2 regions of the Fusicatenibacter saccharivorans genome follow, and region 2 is predicted to be linked to the other one. Evidence: riboswitches for the same ligand, from Rfam matches in the RefSeq annotation. Region 2 holds a riboswitch; the other holds the start of a gene.
What was found. Region 2 has a riboswitch for thiamine pyrophosphate ahead of thiM (hydroxyethylthiazole kinase). Riboswitches for the same ligand answer to the same signal wherever they lie in the genome.
Positions count from the first base shown of each region.

Region 1 (11,514 bases), on a different contig from region 2:
GTCCGGCTCGATCATCTCATCCTTTGCGGACGAAATTGCCGCCATGATCGCACGGTCGCGGTACAGTTTCGGATCCATCTGGAGCCGTTTCATGATGTCCTTGATCAGCGATTTCTGGTCATCGGTATCGTAAATTGCAAAATTGTTGGCGTATCCCAGACGTTCAGCATGGCGGCGCAGAATCCGCACGCAGCTGGAATGGAAGGTGCTGACCCAGATCCGCTCCGATCCGTATCCCACGATTTTATCGACACGCTCACGCATTTCTCCGGCGGCCTTATTCGTAAAGGTGATCGCCATAATATTCCATGGATTGACGCCTTTGTCCCGGATCAGGGAGGCGATGCGGTGCGTCAGTACCCTCGTCTTTCCCGAACCGGCACCTGCAAGGATCAGAAGCGGCCCTTCGGTGTGCTCCACAGCTTCCATCTGCATCGGGTTTAATCCTGTTTCTGTCTGATTCATGTTCTTTCTCCTTCATCTGCTTCGAATCTTTTCACATGCATCTCAGTATATAACAAATCCGCCCCGGTTACAAGTAAGAACGAACATACGTTGCATTTTTATCATGGAAACTTTTTTTTTCGCAAAGTCCTTGCTATCTGGTATTAAAAACTATATAATGGGAACCGTGAGGTGATAACAAATGACGATAGACTCAGATAAAATTCTTCATGATTTACTGAATTCACTGGATTCTCTCGAAGGCATCCGCCCGGGGGAAATCCCGAACATTGCTTTATATATGGACCAGGTCACGACCTTTATGGACGCACAGCTCGCTTCTTCGCGCCGTTTCGAGTCCGATAAGGTTCTGACAAAAACAATGATCAACAACTATGCAAAAAACAAGCTGCTCCCGCCGCCGGTCAAAAAGAAATATTCGCCGGAGCACATGATGCTTCTGGTTTTTATTTACTACTTTAAAAACATCCTCTCGATCACGGATATCCAGACACTGCTCGCCCCGATCACCGATCGGTATTTCGGCACGGAGAGCGGCTTTTCCATCCAAGATATCTACGACGAAATTTTCCAGATGGAAAAAGAAGAAATTGCATCCGTAAAAGAAGATCTTCTGAAAAAAGCGGATGTATCCAAGTCCATGTTCGGCAGCTCACCGGAGGAGGATCGGGAATTTCTCCAGCTCTTTTCGTTTATCTGTCTGCTGAGTTTCGATGTCTATCTGAAAAAACAGATGATCGAGCACATGGTGGATGAACTGGCATCCCTCGCGGCGCCTTCTGATCCGAAAAAGAAAAATTAAGAACAAACGTGTAAAATCAAAAAAGACGGCTGCGTTGGAATCGCACCGTCTTTTTTGATTTTACACATTTTCTTTCTTTTCCATCCGTTCAAACACCATCTCATATCCGTCGTTTCCATAGCTTAAGGAACGGTTCACGCGGCTGATCGTCGCCGTGGATGCTCCCGTCTTTTCGGAGATTTCCAGATACGTTCTCTTCTCCCGCAGCATTTTCGCCACTTCAAACCGCTGCGACAGCGAAAGCAGTTCATTGATGGTGCATACATCCTCAAAAAAAGTATAGCATTCTTCCTTATTCTTCAGACACAAAATTGCCTCAAAAAGCTGGTCTACTGCTTCTGAATGAAGTTTCTTGTTCATTTCAAGCCCTCCTGTACGAAAATTAAGTCCCCATCTCATTCTTATAACTTGGAATACTACCATTTTAGCACAGTAAAGTGTGAAATACAAGTCCTTTTATCCCTGCATCAGCAAAGCCTGTACCATCGACTCCCGCTGTCTGCGGTAATCGCTCGGCGAACAGGCCTTTACCGTCTTGAAGGTACGGTTGAAGGCACTTAAAGAAGAGAATCCGGAATTCATCGCCACATCCGTGATACTCATCTTTTTGTCATACAGAAGCTCCTCTGCGCGTTTGACGCGTTTAGAATTGAGGTACTCATAGAATGTCATGTTCATGTACTGCTTGAAAATTCTGGTAAAGTGGAACTTGGAAAATCCGCTGACCGTAGCTACTTCCTCGAGAGAAAGATTCTCCATGTAATGGACATTGATATAACGGCAGACGCTTAAAACAGCCTCTATATATTCCTGCTGTTTCATTGCCCCGAACGTATTCTGCGCGTTGGCATCCGAAAAGCCCTTGCGGCCAAACTCTGAAAAAAGCTCTTTGAGGCCGGTGCAGATTCTGTGCGTCATCACTGCGCCCTCATTATCGTATTCCCGCACCAGTTCCAGAATCTGGCTGCGTAGAAACAGATAGAAGGGATCTTCCTCATCCTCTTTTTTGAAGTAGATGGCCGGAAGCCGCAGGAAAATCGTTTCCATTTCTTCCTGATTCTCCACACAGCCCGGTTCCACCAGCATGACAATCCGTTCTCCCTGGGATACGAATCTCATTCCGTGTACAACGCCGGAATTGATCATAATGATGTCGCCCTCTTTGAGATTATAGCTGTCTTTTCCGACAACAACCTCATATTCGCCTCTGGTCGGCATGATAATTTCAATTGCGGTATGCCAGTGCTCCGGATAGCCTTCTGTCACGGTGTTGTGAAAGATTTCAAACGCCGGCGGGTTTGCTGCATTCCGGTCAAATGTTTTCCCATGTTCCACTTTCTTCATCTTATTTCTTACCTCTTTTTATTGCAGCAGCTCTGTAAACAGATCTTTTACGGTCGGATAAATCTTTGCAAATTTCTGATACTGGCGCTCATATTTCTCAACCAGTTCCGGTTCCGGCTCGATGGTCTCTGTCACACGAACAATTTTTTCTGCCGCCTCTTCTACGGATGAAAAGACACCGCAGGCAACGGCTGCCAGCATGGCTCCGCCAAGTGCCGGGCCTTCCTCGGACTCAATACGGTCCACTTTGATGTTCAGCACGTTTGCGATCATGCGTCTCCACAGCGGGCTCTTTGCACCGCCTCCGCAGATTTTTGTTCTCTCGATCTGGATACCGAGGGATTTTGCTACCTCAAAGGAATCGCGGATCGCAAAGGCAACGCCCTCGAGAACAGCCTGGGTCATATCCTCTCTTGTGGTGTCCATGGTCAGGCCGATGAAGGTTCCTCTTGCATCCGGGTTGTTGTGCGGGGAACGCTCGCCCATCAGATACGGCAGGAAGAATACATTATTCTCGCCAAGTTTTGTGATGTTCTCCTGCTCTTTTGTATATTCTTTTGTGCGGATGATTTCATCCATCCACCATTTGTTGCAGGAAGCTGCACTCAGCATGCATCCCATCAGGTGATAGTGGCCGTCTGCGTGTGCGAATGCGTGCAGGGCATTGTGGCTGTCTACGCCGAATTTGTTGCTGGAAATGAATACGGTTCCGCTTGTACCAAGGGAAACGTTGCACATGCCGTCGCCTACGGTTCCGGTTCCGACTGCGGCTGCTGCGTTGTCTCCGGCTCCTGCTACAACTTTACAGGTCTCCGGCAGTCCAAGTTCTGCTGCTACTTCCGGTTTTAAGGTTCCGACAGCGTCAAAGCTCTCATGGAGCTCCGGCAGCATCTCCAGGGAAATACCGCAGATTTCTGCCATCTCTTTGGACCAGCATTTGTTCTTGACATCCATCAGAAGCATGCCCGATGCATCGGAGTAGTCGCTTACGAATGCGCCGGAGAGACGGTATGCCAGGTAATCTTTTGGAAGCATGATTTTGCAGATTTTTGCGAAGTTATCCGGCTCATTTTCTTTCACCCAGAGAATCTTCGGTGCGGTAAAGCCTGCAAATGCAATGTTTGCGGTGTACTCGGAGAGTTTTTCTTTTCCGATTACGGTGTTCAGATAATCGGTCTGTTTTGCGGTACGGCCGTCGTTCCAGAGGATCGCCGGGCGGATGACGTTATCGTTCTCATCCAGGATGACAAGGCCATGCATCTGGCCGCCGAAGCTGATGCCGGCTACCTGGGATTTGTCTACGTCTTTTACCAGCTCGCGGATTCCCTCTTTGCTCTGCTCCCACCAGTCTTCCGGTTTCTGCTCAGACCAGCCTGGATGCGGGAAATACAGCGGATACTCTCTCGATACAATATTTACAATTTTGCCTTCCTCGTCCATCAGAAGCAGTTTGACAGCGGAAGTACCAAGGTCAACACCAATAAAATACATGTCGAATCTCCTTTTTCTACTCTTTTTCAAAAAGGGCGGCAGTAGACCTAGCTCTCTGCTCCGCCCTTTTGCTTATGCGTTACTGCATATCTTTCTTATTTTTCAGTGATTCTTCCGGAACGGATTAGCCCCACGGATTCTCTGTCGGGTAACGAACACCCTTCGGCTGGTTGTAGCCGATCTCATCTACTTCAACACCGAGCATTTTGAATACTTCGAATAACGGTTTTCCGAAGTGTCCGAATGCTACTGCGCCGTGATGCGGATAGTTTTTCTCTACCAGTACGTGACGGTAGAATCTGCCCATCTCCGGAATAGCGAAGATACCGATGCTTCCGAAGGAACGTGTTGCTACAGGAAGAACCTCGCCCTCTGCGATGTATCCGCGCAGTTTTGCGTCAGATGTGCTCTGCAGACGATAGAAGGTGATGTCTCCAGGAACGATATCTCCCTCGAGGGTACCCTGTGTTACTTCTTCCGGAAGGGTTCTTGCCATGATCATCTGATATTTCATAGAGCAGAATGCCAGTTTGGTGGAAGCGGTATTTCCGCAGTGGAATCCCATGAAGGTATCTTTTAAGGTGTAATCAAATTTGCCTTTGATTTCGCTCTCATACATATCCTTCGGAACGGTGTTGTTGATGTCGAGGAGTGTTACGGTGTCTTTGGATACAACGGTTCCGATGAACTCGGACAGTGTTCCGTAGATATCTACCTCACAGGATACCGGGATGCCCATCTTGGTCAGACGGCTGTTGACATAGCAAGGAACGAATCCGAACTGTGTCTGGAATGCCGGCCAGCATTTTCCGGTCAGGGTTACGTATTTTCTGGAGCCTTTGTGTGCTTCGATCCAGTCTAACAGGGTGATCTCGTACTGAGCCAGTTTCGGCAGGATTTCCGGTTTCAGGTTTCCTTCGCCGAGCTCTTTTGCCATATCTTCTACGACTGCCGGGATTCTCTCGTCGCCTGCGTGTTTGTTGAATGCTTCAAACAGGTCAAGCTCGGAGTTCTCTTCGATTTCTACGCCGAGGTTGTACAGCTGTTTGATCGGTGCGTTACATGCCAGGAAGTTGGTCGGACGCGGTCCGAAGCTGATGATTTTCAGGTTCTTAACAGCTACAACTGCAGTTGCAACCGGTACGAAATCTTTGATCATGGCTGCTACGTCTTCTGCATCGCCAACCGGGTACTCCGGAATGTATGCGTGCAGGTTGCGCAGTTTCAGGTTGTAGCTTGCGTTCAGAACGCCGCAGTATGCATCGCCGCGTCCGCCTACAAGGTCGTCGCCGGTCTCTTCTGCTGCTGCTACTACCATGCAAGGTCCGTCGAAGTATTTTACAAGCAGGGTTTCCTCGGTCTCCGGTCCGAAGTTTCCAAGGTATACAACAAGTGCATCACACTCTGCTTTTTTCAGGTCTTCGAGTGCGTTCATCATGTCGATTTCATTCTCGACGATGATTGGACATTCGTAGATTTCTCCGTCGTATGCTTTTACGACTGCTTTTCTTCTGTTCTCGGAAAGGCTGTTCGGGAAGCAGTCACGGCTTACTGCAACGATACCTAATTTGATTTCCGGTGTATTGTTGATCATTTTTGAAGATCCTCCTTTTTTTGGTTTTCTTGGTTTTTGGTTTCTTTTTATGTTCAGAACTGCTCTTTTGGGGCAGTGTTTCTGATTTCTGGTTTTGTCTCTGGTTTTATTTTACCGAGAGGTTTTCTCCTTTGATGCCTGCTACGCTTCCAGCGATGTTTGCATCCGGGTGGCTTAAGAGCCATTTGTTTCTGGCGAAGAGCAGGTCGTCTTCCGGGGTGTGTTTTTCTTCCAGGGTGATGTCGGTATTGGTTCCTTTTGGAAGGACTACGACGCATTTGAAGCCGCTGGCTGCCACGTTGCATGGTGCGTAGTGGAGGGTGGTTGCGTAGACTTCAATGGTGGTTCCGGCCGGGATTAAGAAGGCCTCCATTTTGGATGAGTCGTAGGTGTGGTCTTCGGTGATGTCCTGTTCTTTTCCGAGGATCAGGATCAGGTCGGTTACGGCGATGTTGATTTCGCTGTCGCGGTGGTATTCTACGGCGTTCAGTAAATGGTTGTGGCCGTTGCAGTAGCCGATCTGGATCGGCATGCCGCCGTAGAGGCTGTCGGATACGGACTGGGCGCTTTTGCAGGCTTCGAGGCTTTCAATGGAAGGCTCGTAGACTACGTCGTCGGGACATGGGGTCTCGGACATGGCGGTGATGATGTCGCTGACGTCGAGGTCTTTGATGACTTTGCCGTACTGGCGGAATGCTTCGTCTGTTACTTTCAGAATCTGCATTGTGTTGGTGCTCCTTTCGTACAATTAGTTTAATGATTGAACTAATTGTAATATAGCACTTGTATGTACTTCTTGTCAACATGTATTTGGATGAAAAAACGGGTAGGTTGACAAATAAGGGGGAGGTTGGTATACTTTAATACGTTAAAATAATAAGACGCTAGGGGAGCCTTTGGCTGAGAACGTGGGACATGGATAAGCTCACGGACCCTCACTACCTGAACGGGATAATTCCTGCGTAGGGAAGCTGGAACGTGGTTTCGGAGGTGATTCGGGACTGTGTTTTTATGTGAGCCCCTCCAAGCGGAATGCGAAGGAGGTTTTTTTATGAGTTTTTTTGTTACTGCTGACGGCGGACTGACGACGGCCGGTTATGTTGGATGCGTGGTGCTGATGGTGGCGCTGGTGGTGATTGCTTCGGTTCTTTCTGCTCAGAAGAGTAAGGGGACGGGAATGGATGCAAGGAAGCTGGCGTTTTGTGCGATGGGGATGGCGCTGGCGTTTGTGACTTCGTATGTGAAAGTGTTTGAGCTGCCGTACGGGGGATCGGTTACGTTGTTTTCGATGCTGTTTATTGTGCTGATTGCGAACTGGTATGGGGCGAAGACGGGTATTCTCGTTGGTTTTGCTTATGGACTGCTGCAGTTTATCCAGGGGCCGTATGTGCTGTCGCTGTTCCAGGTGTGCTGTGATTATGTGTTTGCGTTTGCGGCGCTGGGTGTGGCCGGATTCTTTGGAAAGAAGAAAAACGGGCTGCTGATCGGGTATATTGTAGCTGTGCTGGCGAGGGGATTTTTCCATACGTTAGGCGGGTATCTGTACTGGATGGATTATATGCCGGAGAATTTCCCGCAGTCTTTAAAGGCGCTGTATCCGATTATTTACAACTACAGCTATCTGCTGGCTGAAGGTGTGCTGACGGTGATTCTGATCTCGCTGCCGCCGGTGAAGAAAGCACTGCAGACGGTTGCAAGAACAGCACATGGTGCAAATTAAATAGAATTACGTGAAAAAATCCGGGAACGCATGATTTTGCGTTTCCGGATTTTTTACGTGGATATCAAAATTTACTGAGCACTCTCCTCTGCGGCTGTGTCGGCGGCGGAGCTCATGGGGGTGATGACGATGTTTTCTACGCCGATTCCGGTTTTGCGGGTTACGATGTCTTCGATCTGGGCACGCTGTTCCTCGGTTACTTCTTTCATCGGAACGACGATGTCGGCGGTTTCGCCGGTCAGGTTTACAACGACGTCGGTGAAGCCTTTGGCTTCGAGGAGGAGTTCAGTTGCTGACTCTTTTTCTACGAGTTCCGTCATTTCCACCATGCTCTGGACAGCGCTCTGGCGCTCGGTTTCGGAGAGGTTGGTGTTGTTGATGATTTCATTTAAGGTGTCTTTGTTCTGGGAACGGATCTGTTCGCGGTCGATTCTGGCCTGGGCCATGTATGTAGATGCCCCGGCAAGGACTGCCTCTCCCGGCGTTTCGGTGACGGTCCGCGACGAGTCCCCTGCTGTGCCGGCATCCACCTCGTCGGTGATGTCGGTGTCCAGGCTGGAGATGTCTTTTAAAACGGTGCTGGCATCCGCCGTGGTTCCGTCTGCCTTCTCCTTCGTGGACAGGGTACTGTCAGCATAGTTGATGTATCCGGCGACAGCGATCATGATCGCAAGGGCGGTGATGATGACCTGATTTTTCCGGAATTTTTTCTTTTTCCCGGCCGTCTTTTTCGGCGATGGTGTCTCTGCCATTTTCTCAGGTGCATTCATTTCCTGTTCTAATTTTTCCACGCATTTGACTCCTTTACTTCATTTTGACTACTTTAATCTTATTTGCGCCCACCTGAAATAATGCCATCACGGCCTCCTGAATCTCCTGTACCGTCACCGGGTTTCCCCCGCCTTCTGCGATGACGAGCACGCCGCGCACCGCCGGGTACTCCTCGGAAACCACATACGGCGTCTCGGCCCCGTTCTGCGTCTTTTCATAGACAGTTGCCTCATCCTGCGACGCGGATGTAACGCTTCCGGTCTCCTCTCCCTTCTTGTTTTCCTCCGTTGTGCTCCGCGTTGGGACATCTTTTTCCACAATCTTTTTTCCTGTGGATTCCAGCGTCACCACGACGTGCACTGCGCCCACACCGTCCATCTGGGAAAGTGCGTCACAAAGGCGCTGTTCCATCTCCTCCTGCACCGAAAGTCCCGCATCCCCCGCCGGACGCGCAGCCGTCTCCTGCGGCTGTTCTGTCTCCTCACTGGTCTTTTTTGTTCCCGTCGGCAGCAGCAGGACAACGCCGATTGCCGCCAGCAGGAAGTACAGCATCCACTGCTCCTTTTTCTGTTTCCGGAAAAACGCCGCTGCCTTTTCCCTCATAGGCCTATTCCGAAATCTCTACCATAATATGCGCCGGATCGGTTCCGTAGACCTCACTTAAAACACTTTTGATCTCTGTCAGCTTTTCATCGAGCATTTCCCGCTGTTTTTTCTGTTCTTCGCGGTAAATGCTCGTCTGCCGCATCGGCGCTTCAATGCGGATCTCTTTTGCCTCACCGGTGTTTCCCGGCTCCAGCGTTACCGAAACGGCTGCCCCCGGAATGCCGCTCTCTGACAGATACATCCGGATCTGGCGCTCCGTCTCTTTTTCCCAGGTGCCCACGTAATACTGTTTTTCAAAGCTTTCTGCACGAATCTGTACATTTTCCATTGCTGCTGCCTCCTCTTCCAGCGTCAGACGGTCAAGCGTCTGCGCCATTTTCTGCTCCAAACCTCCCGCTTTTAGCACGGGCTGAAAAAAAATCAGTACCATCACAATTCCAAGAAAAAACTGAACCGGCTTCTTGTCCTCCTTCTCCGGGATCAGGTTCAGCACAGTTGTCATAAAAATCAGAAAAATTGAAATATTCTTAAGCCACTGCAGAATCTCTTCTACCATGCCGCCTCCCGCCGCTGCCTGCCCAACTACATGCTAGAGCATGTCTGAAAAATCATTTCCGCAATCTGCAAGCCCCAGTTTGCGAAAAGCCTTTTTCAGACACGCTCTAGGAAAAAGTTCCCGCCAGGATTGCAATCGTCAGCAGAAACAGGACTTCTACGGTCAGAAGGAGACGCAGAAGCATCGCATATCCTTTTCCTGCCGCCGCAAGACATCCCGCGATCCGCTTGTCCGAGACGGGCTGCGCCGCCGCGGCGAGAAGGCGGAAGGAAAGACCCGAAACGAGAAGCTGAACGGCGGGGACCATGCCTGCTGCGAGCAGTACCAGCATTGCCGTCACGCCAAAGCAGTTGCGGATCAGCACCGCGGAGCCTGCCACCAACTCGGTTACAGCATTCACCGCATTTCCGATGCCGGGAATCATTCCGGCAGTCCGCCAGAGTGCCATCTGCCGCAGGGAATCGAGCGCCGGTGCGATCAGATTCCGGATCATCTGCATTCCCACAAGTACGCCGAGCGACGATTTTAAAAGGCCGTTCACGCAGGTTTCCAGCAGCTCTGTCATATGGGACAAAATCTCCTCGCCGGAAAGATCGTTTACAAGGGCGATGAGCAGATAGATATGGATCATCGGGAGGACGAGGGCGAGCAGAAGCTTTTCGACAGCCAGAATCACCAGAAGGAGCATCTGATAAAACATCACGGCTGATGATGCACCACCGGCGGCCGCGGCCGCCAGATAGTAGGATGGCGTCAGGATCCGCATAAAAGCGACCAGCGATGTGATGACAGCTTTCAGGTTTTCCCCGCTCGACTGGAAATTTTTCAGAATCAGTGCAAGCGCAAGCAGATAGACCATATAAAAACTAGCGTCCCTGACCTGTTTTCCTTCAAAGAGAGAGGAAAAACTGCCGAGCACCGCGCCTGCCAGAACGAGGAGAAACAGCTCCTTCATCAGCCCCTTCTGCGCAAGGAATGCTGTTTTGGCACAGGAGAGAACGGCATTTCCGGCACGGAAGGTGCGGAAGGGATCGCCATCCTGCAAAAGAGAACGCACCGTACCGGCAAAAGAAAACTGCTGGCTGGACAGCAGGCTGTCCACTTCCTGCTGGATTGCATCGAAGTCGAGTTCTGCAAGAAGTTCGTCCTGCGCTGCTGCTGCCTGATCCGTTTCGGTATCCGCTGCTTCGATTTTCTGCGTTCTTCCCGTTCCGAAAATGAGACACAGAAAAAGCAGCGCCATGCCCCATCCGGCTTTTTTACAGAAAATCATGAACCGTTTCCAGCAGAGCGAGCAGCACTGGCATACTGACGGCAAGGACCGCCAGGCGGGCGAACAGTTCAATCTGCCCTGCAATGGAAGAATAGCCCGCATCCTTACAGATCCCGGCGGAAAACTGCCCCACATACGTGATCCCAAGCATTTTCAGCAGCGTATTCAGATACGATGAGTCCACCGGGAGATACGATTTCATTTGTGCGAGCATGCCGAGCAGATACTGCATTTTTCCGACGGTCCCGGCAAGAATGCAGAGGCCGGCACCAACCGTCACAAGAAGGGCAAATTCCGGCTTTGCTCCCTTTACTGTGATTCCAAGCAGCACGCCCGCCGTGCCAAGCGCAGCGATCCGAAGTATATCCATATGATCCCCTCCGTTTTTTCTCCCTGCTCTTAAATTGTAAACAGTTGTTTGATGTCCTCAAACAGCGCGGAAATATAGGGAAGAATCCAGAACAGCACCAGCACAAGACCGGCAAGGCTTGCAAGAAATGCCTGTTCTTCCCGGCCGCTGTGTTTTAATACCTGGCACAGGACCGATACCAGAATCCCGACTGCCCCGATTTTAAATAGAATCCCGACCTCCACGCCTGCTCCTCCGTTTTCAGACACGCCCTAAACCAGAATCAAAAATAAAAAAAGGCCTCCCATGATTCCAAGACTCTGACAGAGCCTCTTCCTTTCCGGCAATCCTTTCTGCAGTTCCGCGATCCGCTGCACAAGGCGTGCCTCATACCGGTCCAGATTCGCCTTCTGCATGGCGCGGTCCCCGGTTCCAAGGCTGCATCCGGCCTCCTGCAGCTCTTCTTTTTCTTCTTTTGTAAGGCGTGTGTCCGCCAGGTGGACTGCCGTATTCTCTTCCAGAATCGCCGGCAGTGTCTTTCCG
Region 1 covers NZ_JAQEGR010000013.1:59,769-71,282, reverse strand. The annotation lists gene pcrA (DNA helicase PcrA) at 1-465, opposite strand, end outside; gene PGS38_RS12845 (DUF1836 domain-containing protein) at 647-1,267, shown strand; gene PGS38_RS12840 (YerC/YecD family TrpR-related protein) at 1,328-1,627, opposite strand; gene PGS38_RS12835 (AraC family transcriptional regulator) at 1,724-2,611, opposite strand; gene xylB (xylulokinase) at 2,630-4,102, opposite strand; gene PGS38_RS12825 (L-fucose/L-arabinose isomerase family protein) at 4,227-5,693, opposite strand; gene PGS38_RS12820 (DUF4867 family protein) at 5,803-6,420, opposite strand; TPP riboswitch at 6,573-6,682, shown strand; gene PGS38_RS12815 (energy-coupled thiamine transporter ThiT) at 6,748-7,416, shown strand; gene PGS38_RS12810 (SpoIIIAH-like family protein) at 7,488-8,207, opposite strand; gene PGS38_RS12805 (hypothetical protein) at 8,221-8,790, opposite strand; gene PGS38_RS12800 (stage III sporulation protein AF) at 8,795-9,349, opposite strand; partial or broken gene PGS38_RS17840 (DUF6783 domain-containing protein) at 9,376-9,432, opposite strand; gene PGS38_RS12795 (stage III sporulation protein AE) at 9,456-10,622, opposite strand; gene PGS38_RS12790 (SpoIIIAC/SpoIIIAD family protein) at 10,609-10,992, opposite strand; gene spoIIIAC (stage III sporulation protein AC) at 11,022-11,216, opposite strand; gene PGS38_RS12780 (stage III sporulation protein AB) at 11,244-11,514, opposite strand, start outside.
Region 1: it holds a riboswitch for thiamine pyrophosphate, as region 2 does, so the genes downstream of both, PGS38_RS12815 (energy-coupled thiamine transporter ThiT) here and thiM (hydroxyethylthiazole kinase) in region 2, are expected to answer to the same signal.

Region 2 (11,514 bases):
GATTGCGCGGAGACCTCTGGCGCCTGTTTTCCGCTCCAGGGATTTCTTTGCAATCGCTTCGAGTGCATCTTCTTTGAAGTCAAGCTGTACGCCGTCCAGCTCAAACAGCTTCTTGTACTGTTTGACCAGAGAATTCTTCGGCTCAACCAGAATCTTCATCAGGGCCGTCTCATCCAGAGAATTTAACGTAACGACAATCGGCACACGTCCGACAAACTCCGGAATCAGGCCGAACTTGGTCAGATCCTGCGGCATGACCTGACGGAGCAGATCTCCGACATTTTCATCCTTGGCATGCCCAATCGGATTGTTGAATCCAATGGATTTCGTATCCTGTCTCGTCTCGATGATCTTCTCGAGTCCTTCGAATGCACCGCCGCAGATAAAGAGGATATTCGTCGTATCAATCTGAATAAACTCCTGATGCGGATGCTTTCTTCCGCCCTGCGGCGGAACGGAAGCTACAGTTCCCTCCAGGATTTTCAGCAGTGCCTGCTGTACACCCTCGCCGGAAACATCTCGTGTGATCGAAGCGTTTTCGGATTTTCTTGTGATTTTATCGATCTCATCGATGTAGATGATGCCGTGCTCAGCGCGCTCGATATCATAGTCTGCTGCCTGAATGAGGCGGAGCAGAATGTTTTCTACGTCCTCGCCGACATAACCTGCCTCGGTGAGCGCCGTTGCGTCTGCAATTGCAAACGGAACGTTGATCAGTTTGGCCAGTGTCTGTGCCAGATACGTTTTTCCGGAACCGGTCGGTCCGAGCATCAGAATGTTGCTCTTCTGCAGTTCGATGTCGGAGGATGCACCGGAAAGCACTCGTTTGTAATGATTGTAAACAGCAACGGAGAGCACTTTTTTCGCCTCATCCTGTCCGATTACGTAGTCATCCAGAAATGCTTTGATTTCCTTTGGTTTGATCAGGTTGATCTCGTCGGTATTCTGCTCGCCGTACAGATCCTCAAACTCTTCCTGAATGATCTCCGAGCAGATTGCCACGCAGTCATCACAGATGTATGCCCCGTCCGGGCCTGCGATCAGCTTGCGTACCTGGTCTTCTGTCTTTCCGCAGAAAGAGCAGCGGATCTTGGTATCATTCCCTTTTATAGCCATCGTTTTCTTCCTTTCAACATATTACAACTAAACCTTATCGCCGGATAAGGCAAAAGGTGCCACAAAAGCCTCATTGCCGGAACTACGCTTTTGGACACCTTTCCTCTCTTATCGGTTCGTAATTACATTATCAATCAGACCGTATGCTTTTGCTTCCTCTGCGGACATATAGTTGTCACGCTCGGTATCGATCTCAATCTGTTCCAGCGGTTTTCCTGTATTTGCCGCCAGAATTTCATTTAATTTCCGTTTGGTTTTCAGAATCTGTTCTGCAACGATTTTGATCTCGGTTGCCTGACCCTGTGCACCGCCGGATGGCTGATGAATCATGATTTCAGAGTTTGGCAGAGCCATTCTCTTTCCTTTGGTACCGCCGGCAAGAAGGAATGCTCCCATGCTGGCAGCCATACCGATACAGATCGTGGATACATCACATTTGATGTACTGCATCGTATCGTAGATAGCAAGTCCTGCGCTTACAGAACCTCCCGGGCTGTTGATATACATGTGGATATCTTTTCCCGGATCTTCAGACTCTAGGAACAGAAGCTGTGCAACGATCAGGTTTGCCGATACGTCAGTGACTTCCTCTCCCAGAAAAATAATACGGTCGTTCAGCAGTCTTGAATAAATATCGTAACTTCTCTCTCCCCTGCTTGTCTGCTCGATGACATAAGGTACAAAACTCATTCAATTGCCTCTCTTTCCGAGGTCTTACGCCTCTTTTGCGCTGTCGGCCATGAGAGTTACTGCTTCCTGAACAGCGAGATCTTTCTTCATCTGCTCTTTCTCATATTCGCCAACGAGCTCTTTGAATTTATCCAGCTCCATTTTGTACATTTCAGCCATTTTAGCCAGCTCTTCGTCCAGCTTCTCATCGCTGATCTGGATGTTCTCTGCTTCTGCAACTTTCTCAAGTACCAGTCTGCTCTCGATTCTCTTAACAGCCTGCGGTTTCATCTGCTCTTTTAAGGAATCAACGGTAGCGCCTGTAAACTGCATGTACTGCTCCATGGACAGACCCTGGGACTGGATTCTTCTTGCGAAATCGTCAACCATGTTCTCTACCTGCGTATCGATCATAGCTTCCGGAATCTCCATTGTTGCGTTCTCTACTGCTTTATCTACGACAGCGTTCTCTTTTTCTGTCTTAGCCTGCTCTTCTTTTTTCTTGGTCAGGTTGTCTTTGATTTCTTTTTTGTACTCATCCAGAGTATCGAACTCGGAAACGTCTTTTGCGAAGTCGTCATCAAGTGCCGGAAGCTCTTTTGCTTCGATTTTGTGGATGGTGCATTTGAATACTGCTGCTTTTCCAGCAAGCTCTTCTGCCTGATAATCCTCTGGGAAAGTAACGTTTACTTCCTTCTCTTCTTCCAGAGCTGCGCCAACGAGCTGCTCTTCGAATCCCGGAATGAAGGAATGGGAGCCAAGGGTCAGCGGATAATCTTTTCCAGCGCCGCCGTCGAACGGAACGCCGTCTACAGAACCTTCGAAGTCAAGTGTAACGGTATCTCCGTCTGCTGCCGGACGATCCTCTACATTGATGGTTCTTGCATTTTTCTCCTGCTCTTTTTTCAGCTCAGCTTCTACTTCTTCATCTGTAACGGTTGTGTCAGCTTTTGCTACTTCCAGACCTTTGTACTCGCCAAGGGTAACTTCCGGTTTTACTGCTACAGTTGCGGTAAAGATGAAAGCTTTGCCTTTTTCGATCTGCTCTACGTTGATCTCCGGACGGGATACGATGTCCAGTTTGCTCTCTTCTGCTGCTTTGGAATACTCTTCCGGAACAAGGCTGTTTACAGCATCCTCATAGAATACTGCCGGGCCATACATTTTTTCTACCATAGCTCTCGGAACTTTTCCTTTACGGAAGCCCGGAACGCTGATGTTCTTTTTCTGTTTCTGGTAAGCTTTCTCCAGTGCTTTCTCTAATTCTTCAGCCGGAACCTCAATGGTAAGTTTGGCCATATTCTTTTCTAAATTTTCGACCTGTACACTCATTTTATCAATTTCCTCCTTGATTTATCTGAAAAGCGGCAGAAAACCTGCACACCTCTCCATTCTACAGTCATTTATCGAGTATAGCATACTCTTTTCAAAAACGCCAGTGATTTTTTTATATTTCTGTGGTTTTTAGGCTTTTTTTTAGCAATGAAATACGATTTTTTCCGCCATTTCTTTTGCTTTGTCCTCTCCCTGCAGAACACGGATCAGCTCCAGTGCGAAGTCAGTGGCTGCTCCCATGCCGCGGCCGGTGGTCACATTTTTGTCGGTGACTGCCGGTACATCGAGTACGTTTGCGCCTGCCAGCTTTTCTTCAAATCCCGGGAAGCAGACAGCGTTTTTATCTTTTAAGATGCCCATCACACCAAGGATGCTCGGCGCTGCGCAGATGGCTGCCAGTTTCTTTTCCTGATCGTCATAGGAACGGATCAGCGCTGCGAGCGTCTCGTTTCCGGCCAGATTTAATGTACCCGGCATTCCGCCCGGAAGTACCAGCATGTCTCCGTCATCAAACTCTCCCTCTTCGATGGTTTCATCTGCAAGAATGGTGATTTTGTGGGATCCTGTTACTTCTTTTCTTCCCATAATAGAAACGGTGCATACGTCTTCTCCGGCTCTGCGCAGCAGATCCACCGGGGTCAGTGCCTCAATCTCTTCACATCCGTCTGCCAGAAATACATAAATCTTTGCCATGGTTTTGTCCTCCTGTGTTGTATGATCAGTCTCGTGTGTTTTGTCACGTGATATTCTCTGCTTTTCTTTGTAACAAACCGCCGCTATTATACCACATTTTTCCGCAGAATGCTTGCATTTCATAAAAATTTCAGGACTTTTTTCGCAAAAAGCCGGATTTCGCTTAACATCACGGAAAAAGCATGGTAAACTCTTGAAAAAAGCAGTGATGCAATCACGAGAAGGGGTCTCTTTTATGGAAATCGAACGCAAATACCTTCTGGATCAGCTTCCGGAAAATCTTACAAGCTATCCATGTAAAAAAATCGAGCAGGGCTATCTTTCCACCGAACCGGTTGTCCGCATCCGCCGCTCTGACGACGAATATTATCTGACCTACAAGTCAAAAGGGCTGATGGTGCGTGAAGAGTATAATCTTCCGCTCACAAAGGAATCCTACCTGCATCTGCGGGAAAAGGCAGACGGCGTTCTCATCTCAAAAACACGCTATCTGCTGCCGCTTACCGGAACGGATCTGACGATCGAGCTCGATGTCTTTGATGCGCCGTATGAAGGCCTTTACCTCGCAGAGGTGGAGTTTCCGGACGAAGCATCCGCAAACGCCTTTGTTCCTCCGGTATGGTTTGGAAAGGATGTAACCTATTCTTCCGATTATCACAACAGTACGCTCAGTAAAGGAAAAAAACTATAAATTACCAGAAAAAATCCCGGTGCCTTTTCCACGGCTGCCGGGATTTTTCCGCTCGTTTGTTTTTTTACTCTTTTTTGTGCTTGCTTTTTGCTTGTTTTGGTTTGTTTTCTTGTGCATACATTCTTTATTTTTGCTGCTTTCACATTAGCGTCATTCTGTCAAAGCGGCGGTGCTGCTCCTTCTAATCCACTCCCTTTGATTTCCGGATGCAGGCTCGTGTTGCATCAATAACAGCACTTCTCAGTTTCTCCCGCTCCAGTACGGCAACCGCTTCGATGGTGGTTCCGCCTGGCGAGCAGACCATGTCTTTTAATTCTCCCGGGTGCATTCCTGTCTCGAGAAGCATTTTGGCGCTTCCAAGGACAGACTGTGCAGCAAATTCATATGCCTGTTTTCTCGGCATTCCTTCGGCTACGGCCGCATCTGCAAGAGCCTCCAGGAAAAGAAATACGTACGCCGGCGAGCTTCCGCTGACACCTGTGACGGTATCCATCAGATACTCCGGAACAACTTCTGCGCGGCCAAAGCTTTTCAGGAGGGTTAAAACGAGCTGCAGCTCTTCCTCCGTCACGAGATCATTGGCACAGACGCCGGTCATTCCTTCTCCGACGAGTGCTGGTGTGTTTGGCATGGTGCGAATTAACTTTGTTGGTTTTCCGATTTCTGTACCCAGCCATTGTAAAGACTTACCGGGAAGAATCGATACGATAATCTTCTCGGGTGAGATGAAATTTTTGACGAGGTTTATTATATTTTTTATTTGGTTTGGCTTTACTGCCAGGAATACAAGATCGGATCCGGCTACGACCGCTTCGTTCTCCGTAGTCGCCTGGACTCCAAACTGGTTGGTCAAGCGTTCCACACTTTTCTCCGTGCGGACCGATACCAGAATGTCATCTGCAGATACAACTCCTTTTTGGATCATTCCGCCAATCATGGCACTCGCCATGTTGCCGCCGCCGATAAAACCTACTTTCATGTCTGTTCGCCTCCGTATGCCTGTGTTGTAAAAAATATATGCGACACCCATAGTATGCAACAAAATTTACTTTTTTGCAATACTTTTTCTCTATTTTTCTGCTTTTCTTTTACAATTTTCTTTATTTTTTTCGAATGAAATGTCGCTGTTTGTCGACGAATGTCGAAAAGTGTCTTTTTCTGTCTTTTTTCGCTTTTCTATTCCGCCGGAATCAGCCTTTGGCGGCGGCCTCTTCGGCGTATTTTGTTGTCACGAGTGTCTTGTACGGTGCCTTTTTCTCCAGCTCTCCCGCCTGCTCCAGAATCTCCTGCAGAAGATCAAAACTTTCTTCCTCAAAGATCAGATTTTCTTTCCACGTATCCTGCTCATAGTAGCGGCGCACGATCGCGGTGATGGTTTCCAGCTCGGTTTCTGCAAACTGCGGCGCAATCACTTCTGCAATCTCCTCCGGTGTGTGCGTCTGCACGAAGTCCATTCCCTTCTGCAGTGCCTTCGTGAATTTTTCTACGGTTGCGCCGTGCGTTTTCAGATAACTCTGTTTGACGCTGTACGACGTATACGGCACATACCCGGATTCCGTTCCGACCGATGCCACGACATAGCCGTCGCCTTTCTGCTCGAGCAGTGTCGCGGACGGTTCAAATTCAATCGTATAATCCCCCTGCCCGCCGGAGAACGCGGCAGCTGTGGAACCAAAATCGATGCTCTGGTTGATGTTTACGTCTTTTTTATCAATCCCTTTCTGCGCCAGAACATACTCAAAGACCATTTCCGGCATACCGCCTTTTCTTCCCCCTAATACCTCTTTGTTTTTCAATTTCTCCCAGGTAAACGAATTGTCTTTCTCTCTTCCCACAACAAAGTTTCCCGCCCGCTGCGTCAGCTGCGCGAAGTTCACAACCGGGTCTGCGGTTCCCTCGAGGTACGCGTAGACGGTTGCCTCCGCCCCCATAAACCCGATATCCGCCTCGCCGGAAATCATCGCCGTCAGCACTTTATCTGCACCAAATCCTGTCATCAGCGTCAGATCAATGCCCTCGTCCGCGAAATACCCCTCCTCAATTGCCACGTACTGCGGGGCGTAAAAAATGGAGTGGGCAACCTCATTTAATGTCACCTGCTCCACTTTTTCTTTTGTCTCATCTTTTGCCCCGCATCCCGCCAGCGTCACTGCCGCCATTGCCAGTACAAGCGCACCTGTCAGCCATTTTCCTTTCATCAACAGATTCTCCTGTTTTTTCATTCTAACCTTAGAATATGATTTCCCGGTAAAAATGCGTGCAAAAAACGAAGGAGAAATGTTCGAATTTCGTTTCTCCTTCGTTTCTTATTTCTTCTCTTGTTTTTCTTTTGCCTTCTGTTCTTCTTTCGTCCGGATTTTGTCTTCGTACATTTTCTTTTCATTCTACAATCTACCTTATCGCTCCGTCAACACATTTAGGCTTCCTTTTCCGAAATTTTCTATTTTGAAAAACAAATTGAGGATCTCCGCAAAATTTGTTATAGTAAGGGTAATTCAAACAGTTACAAAGGAGGCTATTATGAAAATAAAATCAGTTGCTGTTCTGGGCGCCGGAGCGGTTGGGTCTTATGTGATCTGGGGGCTTTCGGAGAAAAAGGACATCCGGCTTGGCGTTATCGCGTCCGGGGAACGGGCGAAGCGTCTGAAAAACAAAGGATGCAAAATTAACGATACGGTTTATCACCCGGAGGTATGGACACCGGAAGAGGCACACGACGTGGATTTTCTGATCGTCTCGCTCAAATACGGCGCACTGCCGGGGGCTCTTGACAATATTACTGCCGTTACCGGCGAGAATACTGTGATCATGAGTCTGATGAACGGCGTGGACAGTGAGGAGATCATCGCGCAAAAAGTCGGTGCGGAGCATCTGCTTCATGCTGTTATCAAAGTAGCTTCTCATAAAGAGAATGACGGCTACGTTTTCAACCCTGAGGCGACGCTCGGCATCATTTTCGGCGAAGTTTCGGCGCCGTACGACAGTGAGCGTGTGCAGGCTGTTCTTGATCTGTTCTCCGGCACAGGGCTGCATTACCGGGCAACCGATTGTATTTTAGAGGAAATATGGAGCAAATTCCGGCTGAATGTCTGCAATAACCTGCCGCAGGCTATTCTCGGTGCCGGGGTCGGCTGCTACCGCGACAGTGTGCATATGAAGGCGATCAGCGACGGACTCCGCGCAGAACTGATGGCGATTGCGGAGGCAAAGGGAATTGATATCAGCAAGGCGGATGTCTCCTCGGGACGCGGAAGTGCGGTTCCGCCGACGGCGCGCTACTCAACGCTCCAGGATCTCGATGCGGGACGCCATACGGAAATTGATATGTTCTCGGGTGCGCTGATCCGCATGGGAAAAGAGCTTGGAATTCCAACGCCTTACAATGAATTTACGTACCATATGATCAAAGCACTGGAAGAGAAAAACGACGGACGGTTTGACTACAGCGGAAGCGAAGAACCGCTCTGGGCGAAATAGATACGATAGGAGAATCTCACGATGAAAGAAATCAAATGGGCTGTACTCGGATGCGGTGTGATTGCAAATGAAATGGCGGTCGCACTGCAGAAAAACGGAAAGAATATTTACGCGGTCGGCAACCGGACCCATGAGAAGGCGGCTGCTTTTGCGGAGAAATATGGAATTGGAAAAGTTTACGATGATTTCCATGAGATGTTTACCGATCCGGAGGTCGGTGTCATTTATATCACGACGCCGCACAACACGCATCTTGGCTTTATGAAAGAGGCGATTGCCAATGGAAAACACATTCTCGTTGAGAAATCGATTACGCTGAACAGCGACGAGCTCGACGAGGCCATAGCGCTTGCAAAAGAAAAAGGTGTCATCATCGGAGAGGCAATGACGATTTACCATATGCCGATCTACAAAGAGCTGAAAAAAATTCTCGACTCCGGCCGTCTCGGCAGAGTCAATCTGATCACGATGAACTTCGGCAGTTTCAAAGAGTACAACATGAAGAACCGCTTCTTCAACCGGAATCTCGCAGGCGGCGCGATGCTTGATATCGGCGTATACGCACTCTCCTTCCTCCGCTGGTTCTTCGACTCCAAGCCGGATCAGCTCCTTTCCCAGGTAAAGCCCGCTCCGACCGGTGTGGACGAGCAGGCCGGCCTCCTTCTCACCAATCAGGAAGGACAGATGGCAAGTGTGATGCTCTCTCTCCACTCCAAACAGCCGAAACGCGGCATGGTTTCCTGTGAGAACGGATTTATCGAGATCATGGAGTACCCGCGTGCCTGGGAAGCAAAAATCACAGACGCTTCCACCGGCGAATCCGAAATCATCAAAGCCGGTGACAACGCCGATGCACTCGCCTATGAGCTCGCCGACATGGAACGCGCCATCAATGGAGATGCATCTGCCATGCACCTCGACTACACGAAGGACGTCATGGATCTGATGACCTCCTTCCGCAGAACCTGGGGCTATACGTACCCGGAGGAAGAAAAATAAGATTCGCACATCAAAAGCCCCTGCCCGGCACACATCAGATGCCGGGCAGGGGCACTTCTTTTCACCTGCAATACTCTGCAATTTTCTTTTTCAGTAATTCCGCATCAATCGGCTTTGCGATATGCACGTCCACGAGGATCAGGTCGAAGGTGTACTCCGGGCTGTCCTGGTAGAGTTCAAGCTTCTTTGTTCTTCCATCGTTTCACCTGTCTTCCACGCATATTTTATACTTCATTTTACGCTGATATTATTTTCTCTGTCAACCCAAATAACATTACATTTCCAATATTTTGCATGTCTTTTTTATTTTTCTGAAATTTTTTTAAATCTTCCGTTTTTCTCTTGCACAATTGTTTTTATGCGTATATAATTGTCTGCAGAAAGCAAAGGGGAGCTCGCGTGCGAAGCGGGCTGAGAGTAGGATGCATCTCCTAGACCCTGAACCTGATTTGGGTAATGCCAACGTAGGGAGATACGATATGCACATTTTCTGCAGATATACCTCCACGTATATCTGCTTTTTTAATCTCTATGAACACATCATCAACAGGTTCTTCCAGTACCACAAGGGAATTTGCTTCTGCAAAAATACTCACACAGGAGGAACAAAAAATTATGTTAGGCACTTGTCTTGACAATGTCAGAAAAACAACCCCTCTCGTACACAACATCACAAATTACGTTACAGTAAACGATGTCGCCAATATTCTGCTGGCATGCGGCGCAAGCCCGATCATGTCCGATGAACCGGAGGATGTCGAGGATATCACCTCCATCTGCGGCGGTCTGAACATCAACATCGGAACGCTGCACAGAACGAGCATCGACGGCATGTACCGTGCCGGTGCAAAAGCAGCTTCGCTCGGCCACAAAATCCTGCTCGATCCAGTCGGCGCAGGCGCAAGCCACTTACGTACTTCGACCGCAGTCGGACTGATGAAAAAAATCCCGTTCACCGTCATCCGCGGAAATATTTCCGAAATCAAAACACTGGCACTTGGAAGCGGAACGACAAAGGGTGTTGACGCAGACGTTGCCGATAAAGTAACAGACGAAAACCTCGACAGCGCCGTTGCTTTTGCAAAAAACTTTGCGAAAGACCACAACTGTGTTGTCGCCATCACAGGAGCGATCGACCTCGTTGCCGATGCTGACACCTGCTACGTGATCCGCAACGGACGCGCCGAGATGGGAAGCATCACCGGAACAGGCTGCCAGCTCTCCGGCATGATGACCGCTTACCTCGTTGCCAACCCGGACGAGCCGTTAAAAGCCGCTGCTGCCGCTGTCTGCGCGATGGGATTTGCCGGCGAGATCGGCTGGAGCCATATGAAACCGGAAGACGGCAACTCCACCTACCGGAACCGCATCATCGACGCCATCTACCACATGGACGGCGAGACGCTGGAGAAAGGTGCAAAGTATGAAGTGCGATAAAAAAGGCCTGCTTTTATATGCTGTGACAGACCGCAGCTGGCTGAACGGCGAGACACTGTACAGCCAGGTGGAAAAGGCTCTGCAGGGCGGCGCAACGTTTATCCAGCTCCGCGAAAAAAATCTTGACCAGGATCACTTTATGGAAGAGGCACTGGAACTGAAAAAACTCTGTGCCGCATACCATGTTCCTTTCGTCATCAACGATAACGTGGAAATCGCAGCTAAGATGGATGCGGACGGCGTTCATGTCGGCCAGAGCGATATGGAGGCCGGCGATGTCCGTGCAAAGCTTGGCCCGGACAAGATCATCGGCGTTTCGGCACAGACCGTGGAACAGGCCATTCTCGCCGAGCAGCGCGGGGCAGATTACCTCGGCGTCGGCGCAGTCTTCCACACCGGTTCCAAGGCGGATGCGGAGGATGTCAGCCACGAAACGCTGACTGCTATCTGCAATGCCGTTAAAATCCCTGTCATCGCCATCGGCGGCATCACACGCGATAACGTGACGGAGCTTTCCGGCAGCGGCATCTGCGGCATCGCCGTCATCAGTGCCATTTTTGCACAGAAAGACATTGTTTCCGCAACGAAGGCTCTGAAAGAACAGACTCTGCGCATGCTGGAAAACAAATAATTTTACGTAACCATTCATCCTCACACCAGGCGGCAGACTGGGGGCACCACTTTCTTTGTCGCCTGTCCAAAAAGAAAAGTAATGCAAAGGAGTAATTCTCATGGACGCGAAAAACATGAAAACAGCATTAACAATCGCGGGAAGTGATTCCAGCGGAGGCGCCGGCATTCAGGCAGACATCAAAACCATGATCACAAACGGAGTTTACGCCATGTCGGCAATTACCGCACTCACCGCCCAGAACACCACCGGAGTTTCCGGTATTTTCGATGTAACACCGGAGTTTCTGGCCGCACAGCTTGACGCCGTCTTTACGGACATCTTCCCGGACGCCGTCAAAATCGGTATGGTATCCTCCCCGGCACTGATCGAAGTCATCTCCGAACGGCTTCGCTTCTACCAGGCCAAACACATCGTTGTGGACCCGGTCCTCGTCGCTACAAGCGGCTCCGCGCTCGCTTCGGGC
Region 2 covers NZ_JAQEGR010000008.1:150,690-162,203, reverse strand. The annotation lists gene clpX (ATP-dependent Clp protease ATP-binding subunit ClpX) at 1-1,116, opposite strand, end outside; gene clpP (ATP-dependent Clp endopeptidase proteolytic subunit ClpP) at 1,225-1,806, opposite strand; gene tig (trigger factor) at 1,831-3,117, opposite strand; gene PGS38_RS09415 (DJ-1 family glyoxalase III) at 3,262-3,813, opposite strand; gene PGS38_RS09410 (CYTH domain-containing protein) at 4,049-4,504, shown strand; gene proC (pyrroline-5-carboxylate reductase) at 4,686-5,483, opposite strand; gene PGS38_RS09400 (ABC transporter substrate-binding protein) at 5,695-6,702, opposite strand; gene PGS38_RS09395 (ketopantoate reductase family protein) at 7,025-7,981, shown strand; gene PGS38_RS09390 (Gfo/Idh/MocA family protein) at 8,003-8,980, shown strand; TPP riboswitch at 9,358-9,469, shown strand; gene thiM (hydroxyethylthiazole kinase) at 9,596-10,417, shown strand; gene thiE (thiamine phosphate synthase) at 10,404-11,048, shown strand; gene thiD (bifunctional hydroxymethylpyrimidine kinase/phosphomethylpyrimidine kinase) at 11,164-11,514, shown strand, end outside.